Linked DNA regions of Pseudolabrys taiwanensis. The protein of the gene in region 2 interacts with the protein of the main gene of each other region in a pairwise test. Links are inferred from orthologs where the notes say so. Each region holds a gene or a part of one and is shown on either strand. Other genes may lie near its edges.

Evidence for each region. Proteins that work in one complex are often made in the same cells at the same time.
Region 1: the proteins of secA (region 2) and ybgC interact in binary tests that used the Escherichia coli proteins (3 or more experiments, as listed by UniProt). The link is inferred for Pseudolabrys taiwanensis from one-to-one orthologs.
Region 3: the proteins of secA (region 2) and secB interact in binary tests that used the Escherichia coli proteins (3 or more experiments, as listed by UniProt). The link is inferred for Pseudolabrys taiwanensis from one-to-one orthologs.

Annotation. Positions count from the first base shown.
Region 1 is NZ_CP031417.1:2,328,567-2,331,498, reverse strand. What follows is about bases 205-2,932. They hold ybgC (tol-pal system-associated acyl-CoA thioesterase), read left to right. Parts: upstream 205-1,201; coding sequence 1,202-1,663; downstream 1,664-2,932. Other genes in these bases: DW352_RS11170 (MarR family winged helix-turn-helix transcriptional regulator), read right to left, coding at 2,858-2,932; DW352_RS11175 (TetR/AcrR family transcriptional regulator), read left to right, coding at 2,315-2,845; DW352_RS11180 (nuclear transport factor 2 family protein), read left to right, coding at 1,803-2,270; DW352_RS11190 (NUDIX hydrolase), read left to right, coding at 692-1,087; ruvB (Holliday junction branch migration DNA helicase RuvB), read left to right, coding at 205-699. In the rest of the region: more of ruvB, read left to right, coding at 1-204.
Region 2 is NZ_CP031417.1:3,537,353-3,540,966, forward strand. What follows is about bases 98-3,459. They hold secA (preprotein translocase subunit SecA), read right to left. Parts: upstream 3,097-3,459; coding sequence 298-3,096; downstream 98-297. Other genes in these bases: DW352_RS16820 (Lrp/AsnC family transcriptional regulator), read left to right, coding at 98-223; DW352_RS16830 (peptidylprolyl isomerase), read left to right, coding at 3,426-3,459. In the rest of the region: more of DW352_RS16820, read left to right, coding at 1-97; more of DW352_RS16830, read left to right, coding at 3,460-3,614. UniProt on the Escherichia coli protein: Required for protein export, interacts with the SecYEG preprotein conducting channel.
Region 3 is NZ_CP031417.1:3,982,395-3,985,523, forward strand. Bases 205-3,129 are described here. They hold secB (protein-export chaperone SecB), read left to right. Parts: upstream 205-1,391; coding sequence 1,392-1,868; downstream 1,869-3,129. Other genes in these bases: DW352_RS18905 (Tim44/TimA family putative adaptor protein), read right to left, coding at 205-500; DW352_RS18910 (FxsA family protein), read left to right, coding at 803-1,249; DW352_RS18920 (hypothetical protein), read left to right, coding at 2,117-2,422; DW352_RS18925 (methyl-accepting chemotaxis protein), read left to right, coding at 2,419-3,129. Also shown: more of DW352_RS18905, read right to left, coding at 1-204. UniProt on the Escherichia coli protein: One of the proteins required for the normal export of some preproteins out of the cell cytoplasm. It is a molecular chaperone that binds to a subset of precursor proteins, maintaining them in a translocation-competent state.

The sequences.
Region 1 (2,932 bases), 1.2 Mb from region 2 along the record:
CTCAATCCGAACGTCGAGGAAATCCTCTATCCGGCGATGGAGGACTTCCAGCTCGACCTCATCATCGGCGAGGGACCGGCGGCGCGCTCGGTGAAGATCGACCTTGCGCCGTTCACCTTGGTCGGCGCGACGACGCGCGCCGGGCTGCTCACCAATCCCTTGCGCGACCGTTTCGGCATTCCGGTGCGGCTGAACTTCTACACCGAGGCGGAGCTGGAGCTGATCGTCAAGCGCGGCGCGCGTGTGCTGGGGCTCGGCATGACCGAGGACGGGGCCAATGAGATCGCGCGGCGCGCGCGCGGCACGCCGCGCATCGCCGGGCGGCTGCTGCGGCGCGTACGCGACTTCGCGCATGTCGAAGGCGCGACGGCGGTCGATCGCAAGATCGCGGACCGCGCGTTGTCGGCATTGGAAGTGGATGCGGCCGGTCTCGATGCCATGGACCGGCGCTATCTCAGCACCATCGCGCTCAACTACGGCGGCGGACCGGTCGGCGTCGACACCATCGCGGCGGCTCTCTCGGAGCCGCGCGATGCGATCGAAGACATCATCGAGCCTTATCTCATCCAGAAGGGTTTCATCCAGCGCACGCCGCGCGGGCGCCTGCTCACCAGCGCCGCCTTCAAGCATCTCGGCCTCGCCGAGCCGCAGCGCGATGCGGCGCAGTTCGGGCTGTTCGGGGGTGATGAGGATGAGTGATAAGATCATCACCATCGTCGCCGCGCTGATCCGCGACGACGAGGGGCGGATGCTGCTGGTGCGCAAGCGCGGCACGTCGGCCTTTATGCAGCCGGGCGGCAAGCCCGACGCCGGCGAGGACGACGTCACGGCGCTGTCGCGCGAGATCACGGAAGAGCTCGGCTGCGCGGTCGACGGCGACGATGTGCGCCCGCTCGGCACGTTCGAATGCGCGGCGGCGAACGAGCCGGGCTATCGCGTGCGCGCGGCGGTCTATGCCGTGAACATTCTCGGTGCCGTCCGCGCCCAGGCCGAAATCGATGAGGTGGTGTGGGTCGATCCGCGCGCGCTGCCGGATCTGCCGCTGGCGCCGTTGACGCGCGATCACATTCTGCCCCTGGCGGTGTAGGTATTGCGTCATGGCCGGGCTTGTCCCGGCCATCCACGTCTTTTATGTCGTGACATTCGAAAGAGCATGGATGCCCGGCACGGCCGGGCATGACGGTTGAGAAGCGGTGTCCTTATGACCTCCATCGATGGCGAGATTCGCGACGGCAAGCACTATCAGCCCGTGCGCGTGTATTACGAAGACACCGACTTCTCCGGTATCGTCTATCACGCGAGCTACCTGCGTTTCATGGAGCGCGGGCGCACCAATTATCTGCGGCTCATTGGCGCCGATCATCGCGCGCTGTTCGAACAGGCCGAGAAGGAGGCGCCCGGCTTTGCCTTCGTCGTGCGCCACATGGACATCGCCTTCAAGAAGCCGGCATTCATGGACGACCTCCTGGAGATCGTCACGGCGCCGGAGGACGTCAAAGGCGCTTCCGTGATGCTGCATCAGAAGGTGATGCGCGGCGAGGACTTGCTGGTCGAGACGCATGTGCAGGTGGCGTTTGTTTCCGGCGGCCGCGCCAAGCCGATCCCCAAGCCTTTGCGCATCGCCATGAAGGCGGATCTCGACACCGGTACGCCCGGCGGTTGATCGGGGCGTCTCCTTACCGATTAGCAAAAGCGTCTCGGCTCGTGGCGGCGGCGGCCGCGTCGAAATACGCTTGACAAAGTTTTGTACCGATCGGTACAGACCGGCGACATCGCTGTCTTTGTCTCTTGAAGGAGCTCCGATGTCGCGTCCCCCGCTGCCGCCATTCACCGAGGAAACGGCCCGCCAGAAAGTGCGCATGGCCGAAGATGCTTGGAACAGCCGCGACCCTGCACGTGTCGCGCTCGCCTACACCGAGGACAGCCGCTGGCGTAACCGCTCGGAGTTCCTCGAGGGTCGTGACGCCATCGTCGCCTTCCTTACCCGCAAGTGGCAGAAGGAGCAGGATTACCGGCTGATCAAGGACCTCTGGGCCTTCAGCGGCAACCGCATTGCCGTTCGCTTCCAATACGAGTGGCACGACGCCAAGGGCGACTGGTTTCGCTCTTATGGCAACGAGCAGTGGGAGTTCGACGATCAGGGGCTGATGCGGCGGCGCGAGGCGAGCATCAACGACGTCTCGATTGTGGCAAGCGACCGTCGCTTCCATTGGGCCGCGCCGGGTCCGCGCCCGGCCGATGTGCCGGGGCTGGCCGCGGTGCCGTTCTGAAGACGCGTAAGACAACGGCGACGCCGGCCGCCAACCGCGCTGGGTTGCTGCCGCAGCTCGGCGAGGTGTTTCGCGAGCACGGCTACGAGGGGGCGAGTCTGACCTTGATCACCAAGGCGACGGGGCTCGGAAAAGGCAGCCTTTATCACCTCTTCCCCGGTGGCAAGCAGCAGATGGCCGCCGAAGTGCTGGTAGAGATCGACGGCTGGTTCGAACGCAACGTGTTCGTGCCTTTGCGCAAGACGGAAGACGCGCGCGCAGGCATCGCGCACATGTTCGACGCGGTCGATGCCTATTTCCGCTCGGGCCGCCGCGTCTGTCTCGTCGGCGTGTTTGCGCTCGGCGCCGCGCGCGACGAATTCGCCGCCGCCGTGCGCGGCTATTTCAAGGCCTGGGACGAGGCGCTCGCCGCCGCGCTGCGTCGCGCCGGTTATGAGCGCGCCGAAGCCGCGGCCTTGTCGGAAGACCTGCTCGCCGGCATTCAGGGCGCATTGGTGCTGGCGCGCGCGGCCGACGACGCCAAGGTGTTCACACGCACGTTGGGACGGCTGAAGAAGCGCGTCGGCATCAAGTAACGCGGGCCGCAGTCAGTCCTCCTCGCGTGCTTCCTCATCGAGCCGCTGCCGCAGAGCAGCGAGCACGCGGCTCGCGGCGGCGAGGTC
Region 2 (3,614 bases):
CCGCAAGCTCATCGCCGACATCCCGGAGATCGTCGAGGCTTGGCGGCTCACCGGCGAAGCGGACTATCAGCTCCGCATCGTCGTGCCCGACATCGAAACCTACGATGTCGTCTACCAGCGCATGATCAGCCGGCTCGAGTTCTCGGACATCAGCTCGGCCATCGCCATGGAAGAAATGAAGTACACGACCGCCATTCCGACGAATTACATCGCCACCAAATAGCGTCTTCGCCGCCGCTCCGGGCAGACGAAGAAGGGGCGTCGCGGCAGCTCACATCATGAGGGCGCAGAGCGCCCTCATGCGAACCGGCCGTGGCAGTGCTTGTACTTCTTGCCGGAGCCGCAGGGGCAGACCTCGTTGCGGCCGACCTTGCCCCAGGTCGTGGGGTCCTTCGGATTTCGCTCCAGCACCGCCGTGCCACCGTCGCCGGGAGCGAGCACTGGCGTCGCCGACAGCGGCGACAGCGACATCTCGTCCTCGCCTGTATTCGGGTCGAGGTGATGCGCCTGCATCGGCGGCAAGGTCTGATCCTGCTCTTCCGGCGGCTGCTGCACGACCTCGACGCGCATGAGCTGCGCCGTGACGGCCTCGCGCAGATGCCCGACCATGCTTTCGAACAGGGCGAACGCCTCCGCCTTGTACTCGTTTAGCGGATCGCGCTGGCCGTAGCCGCGCAGGCCGATCACCTGACGCAGATGGTCCAACTGGATCAGATGTTCGCGCCAGAGATGGTCGAGCGTCTGCAACAGGATCGACTTCTCGACATAGCGCATGACGTCGGGGCCCCACTTGGCCACCTTGCCCGCCATCCACTCATCGGCCCGGCGCTTGATGCGGTCGGTCACCTCTTCGTCGGCGATGCCTTCTTCCTTGGCCCAGTCCTGCACCGGCAACGCCAGGGTGAGCACCTCGCGGAGCTGCTCGTCGAGCCCGGCGGTGTCCCACTGTTCCGGATAGGCGTTCGGCGGGATGTGCTTGGCGACCATCTCCTCGATGACTTCGTGACGCATGCCGACGATGGTCTCGTCCACCGTCTCGTCGCGCATCAGGTCGAGCCGCTGCTCGAAGATCACCTTGCGCTGATCGTTCATCACGTTGTCGAACTTGAGCAAGTTCTTGCGGATGTCGAAGTTGCGGGCTTCGACCTTCTGCTGCGCCTTTTCGAGCGCCTTGTTGATCCAGGGATGAACGATCGCCTCGTTCTCCTTCAAGCCGAGCTTGGTCAACATGCCGTCGAGCTTGTCGGAGCCGAAGATGCGCATCAGATCGTCTTCGAGCGACAGGAAGAACTTGGAGTGACCCGGGTCGCCCTGACGGCCGGAACGGCCGCGCAGCTGATTGTCGATACGACGGCTCTCGTGCCGTTCGGTGCCGAGCACGAAGAGACCGCCGGCGGCGAGCGCCTTCTCCTTAAGGTGCTTGATCTGCTCGCGGATGGCTGCCGCGCGCGGATCCCGGTCGCGCTCGCCCCAATCCGTAATGTCGGTGATCTCCTGGCGGATGCGCATGTCGGCATTGCCGCCGAGCTGAATGTCGGTGCCGCGGCCCGCCATGTTGGTGGCGATCGTCACCGCGCCGGGCACGCCGGCCTGGCTGACGATATAGGCTTCTTGCTCGTGATAGCGCGCGTTGAGGATCGCGAAGACCTTCTTCTGCGTGTCGCCGGAGTAAAGGTCGCGGAACGCATTGGTGTCGGCAAAGTCGTGCTGTTCCCAGCCTTCCTTGCGCAGCAATTCGGCGAGCAGTTCGGACTTTTCGATCGAGGTCGTGCCGACCAGCACCGGCTGGCCACGCTTGCGGCAATCGTCGATCAGCGTGATGATGGCGCGGTATTTCTCCGCCGCCGTACGGTAGACTTCGTCGTCGTCGTCGATACGCGCCAGCGGCTTATTCGTCGGCACCTCGAGCACATCGAGGTTATAGATGTCGAGGAACTCTTCGGCTTCCGTCAGCGCCGTACCGGTCATGCCGGCGAGCTTCTCGTACATACGGAAGTAGTTCTGGAACGTGATCGAGGCGAGCGTCTGGTTCTCCGGCTGGATCGGCTGGCGCTCTTTGGCCTCCAGCGCCTGATGCAGGCCTTCCGAATAGCGGCGGCCCGGCATCATGCGGCCGGTGAACTCGTCGATGATGACCACCTCGCCGTTGCGGACGATGTAGTCCTTGTCACGTTGGAACAGCTTGTGTGCGCGCAGAGCCTGGTTGACGTGGTGCACGACGGAGACGTTCTCGACATCGTACAGCTTGCCGCCCTTGAGCTGGCCGGCCTCCCGCAACATCACTTCCATCTTTTCCATGCCGGCTTCGGTCATGGTGACGGTGCGCTGCTTCTCGTCCACCTCGTAGTCACTATTGTCCAGCCTCGGGATGAAGGCGTCGATCGTGTTGTAAAACTCGGAACGGTCGTCGAGCGGACCGGAGATGATGAGCGGCGTCCGCGCTTCGTCGACCAGGATCGAGTCGACTTCGTCGACGATGGCGTAGACGTGACCGCGCTGGACCATGTCTTCCAGGCGGTACTTCATGTTGTCGCGGAGGTAGTCGAAGCCGAGTTCGTTATTGGTGCCGTAGGTGATGTCGCAATCGTAGGCCTTCTTGCGTTCGGCGTCGTCGAGGCCGTGCACGATCACGCCCGTGGTCAAACCGAGGAAGCCGTAGACCTGGGCCATCCATTCGGCGTCGCGCTTGGCAAGATAGTCGTTGACCGTCACGACGTGCACGCCGCGGCCGGAGAGCGCGTTCAGGTAAACCGGCAGGGTCGCGACCAGCGTCTTACCTTCGCCGGTCTTCATCTCGGAGATCTTGCCCTCGTGCAAAATCATACCGCCGATGAGCTGCACGTCGAAATGCCGCTGGCCGAGGGTGCGCTTGGCCGCCTCACGGACGGTCGCGAAAGCCGGCACCAGGATATCGTCGAGCGAGGCGCCCTCGGCGACCTGCTTCTTGAACTCCTCGGTGCGGGCGCGGAGCTGCTCGTCGGTGAGCGCCGCGACCTCTTTCTCGAGCGCGTTGATCGCAGCGACCCGCGGTTGATAGCTGCGAATCCGCCGCTCGTTGGCGGAGCCGAACAGCTTGCGGGCAACGGCGCCGATCATAGGGGCACTCCTGGTCTTCAATGGCCGGGGCGTTTTACCACGCCGCCGCGGCCGGATTTGGCTTCCGGCGCTCCGGAAAACGGCTCTTTTCGGGCAATTTCGGCGCGAACCGCGCTTGTTTAAGCCAATTCAGCCGAGGTCGTTCCGAGAGATAGGAGGGGGTCCTAATATTGTCAATTGTTGGCTCCCTACGCCGTTAACCCTCGCATTCGGTGCCGGGACCGTGAAGTTTCCCCCTGTCACGCTGCCATTGCAAAGCCATGGTTGTTGGGTGACAAGTCGGCTCGCGCCCGCGTTTTGCGGACGCTTCCAATTCCAAAGGACCGTTCATGACGACCACCCTTCCAACCGGACGCCCGGCGCGCCGTGCCGGCGCCCTCGCCGCCGGCTTGGCCTGCCTGCTGGCGCTGCTGTTTGCGTCCGCCGGCCCGCTGGCGGCCCAGGACAAGGACCCGCTGGTGGCCAAGGTCAACGGTGTCGAGATCCACGAAAGCGATCTTGCCGCCGTCGAGGAAGAA
Region 3 (3,129 bases), 450 kb from region 2 along the record:
TCGATCGAGACGAACCGCGTCTCCACCTTGTCGCCGCGTGTCTCACGGGCGCTAATGGCGCCATCGAAGCCGTCATACACCTCCCGCGACAACAGATTCTTCAGCGAACGGCGGTCGCCCTCGGCAAAAGCCGTGACGATCATCTCGTAAGCTGCGCGGGCACCAGTGAGGAAGTTCTTCGGCTCGAAAGAAGAATCGGCCGCCACCACGGCATCGAGGCCGTTGGCGATCGCGGAGCCGGGCTCGGCGATTCCCTTCCAGCGGACACCGCTCTCCGCAGGCTCGACCGGCTCGTTCACCTTCGGTGTGCTGGCCTCGGCCTGCCGGTTCGGCAGCGGCACGACATTCTCCGGCGCCGGCCGCACGGGCTCACGCGAATAAGGATCGTAAGGCGGGCGCTCCCGGCCGGTGCGTTGACCGAGCACGCTGCGCAGACGCAGGAAAATGAATACTGCGAGTGCCAGGAAGATGATGGTGTAGATGTCGAACACGTCTCGCATGCTTTCGGCTACTGTGACAGCGGATCGGCCAGGACCGCCGCCCGGTCGCGGATGGAATCGGCGTGGCGGCCGGGTTCACGCATACTATTTATGCCTATGTAAGCGGGTAGCCGCGCCGATCCATAGGACAAATGCGCCAAATATGCAGGCGCTATCGGCCTGCCGAAGCTTAGACGATCCGGGCCACCGACGCCAACCACACACCTGCCGGCGCCAGGTACCGAAATACGCACGGTTACGGCCGTATTCCAGCCGCTCTCTGCGATTTGAGGCAACGGGAGCGCCGATGTGAGTAAGACGCGATGAATGTGGCGAAAGTCCTGCTTTGGGTTGTGCTGGCGCTGCCAGTGCTCGAGCTGCTGGCCTTCGGCGCCGTGGCGGCGACGATCGGCTTCGGCTGGGCGCTGATCCTGCTGCTGGCGGGGTCATTCGCCGGCGCGCTGGTGCTGCGCCATGCCGGCGGCAACCACATCGCCCGCATGCGGGTGGCGATGGCCGAAGGCAGTATCTCCTCCCTGGCGGCGGACACGACCGGCGGCCTTGTGATTCTCGCGGGGATTCTACTGTTAGTTCCAGGGTTTATCACCGACGTGGTGGCGTTGGGCGTCCTGTTGTCGACCCTCTTCAGGGCCCGCCGCGATCCGCCGCCGCGCGCCGACGGGGTCGTCGACCTCGACCCCGAGCAATGGCACCGGGTCCCCGAACCTGCCTTGCGCGACGACCGCGATCCCGGGCGCCGACCCGGTTAACCGGCCCCGGCGGTGGGCACCGCGCATCCTTGTTCGCCTCAGGGCCCTATGTTAGCCAACCGCCGCGCGCATTCCGCAGCATGCGGGGGCGCCGACCCTTCCTTAAACGTCCGGGCGCCCTGCCGCCACGCGAGGAGAATTCATGTCGACGACCAATGGCGGCCCGAGCCAGGACAATCAGCCGCAGCTCAACGTTGTGGCTCAGTACATCAAGGATTTTTCGTTCGAAAACCCGAACGCGCCGCGCTCGCTGCAGGGCGGCACCGAGCCGCCGCAAATCGGCATCCAGATCAATGTCGAGGCGCAGCCGCTCTCCGACACTGACATCGAGGTGTCGCTCAAGCTCGAAGGCAAGGCTGAGCTCCAGGGCAGCCTGATGTTCGGCTTCGAACTGGATTTCGCCGGCGTCTTTCGCATCGTCAATGTGCCGCAGGAAAGTCTGAACGCGATCGTGCTGATCGAGTGCCCGCGTCTGTTGTTCCCATTCGCGCGCGAGATCATCGCGACGGCGGTGCGCAACGGCGGCTTCCCGCCACTGCTGCTCGATCCGGTCGACTTCGTCGCGCTGTATCGTCAGAAGATGGCACAGCTGCAGCCGAGCGAGTTCCCGCAGGCATAAGCCGCGTACGTCCTCGAGCGCTATCGTTTGTCATGGCCGGGATACGTCCCGGCCATTTTTTTGTGCCTTGTGCGCGCTCGTTTTCCGATCGACGCATAGACAATTGCACGCAAAACAATCGCGATAAACGCGACGTCCCGCAATACTCCATTAACTGCAATTCCTTATCTGTGAATAGCCGGATGACGTGTTGGTCCGTCTTGAGCCGCCCATACAGCCTCCTTCACAAACTCATTGATGTAAGCGTCTTGGCCTGCCTTTCACTCGGCGGTCTTTACCTTGGCGCGCGGATCGGTCTGGCACCGCGCGATCCGAGCGCAAGTGTCGCCGTCATCTTCCCACCGTGGACGAGCGCGGCCGACACCGTGGCACAGTCCGTCGCGCATCGTGGACGGTTCATGCGTTTCGGCGGCGTACCGTTCATTGCCGTGGTCATGCCCGACGACGATCATTACGCCGATGAAACTCTCGCCACCGGCGCCTGGCTCGTTCTCGATTCACGCCTGCTCGCGGCATGCGCCGGCGTGTTCTCACCTTTGGCGTCGGCCACATGAAAAGCCTTGCTGCCTTTCAACACGCGGTGGCGCAAACGCTGACGGTATTGGCACTCGCGCACGTACCGCTGCTCGGCCTGTTCGCCGCCGCCATCGGCAGGCCGGTCTGGCCGAATGTTTTCATTGCTGCCGCGCTTGCCACCGCGCCGGTCCTGGCAATGTTGCTGAAGCGGCCCACCATCGTCGTCGCCATTGCGCTCTGTATCGCTCTGATCGGACAGACCTCGCTGCTGGTTTTCATCTTCGACGGCCATCCCTGGCAGGTCGAGATGCACTTTTACTATTTCACGGTGTTGGCGCTGCTGTCCGGCTTCTGCGAGTGGCCGGTGCTGGTGGTGGCCGCCGGCTTGATTGCGCTGCACCACCTGAGCCTGAACTTTTTGCTACCGTCGGCGATCTATCCGGGCGGCGCGGACCTGTTTCGCGTCGGCTTTCACGCCGCCGTCGTTATCGTCGAGACCGCCATGCTGATCCGGATCAGCATCGCTATCCGCGGGGCCTTCACGGGCGCCGATGCGGCGCAACGTCAGGTGCAGGAAGCGGCGGAGGCTCTCGCGGCGAATGCGCGCGAACGCGAACGTGAACTCGCCGCCACGACCTACCGCGCCGATCGATTGGCGCAACTTCTCGCGCGCTTTCAGCACGAGATCACGGAATCGACCGATCTGCTCTACGAGGCCGCCCAGCAGTTGCAGCACGATGCCGAC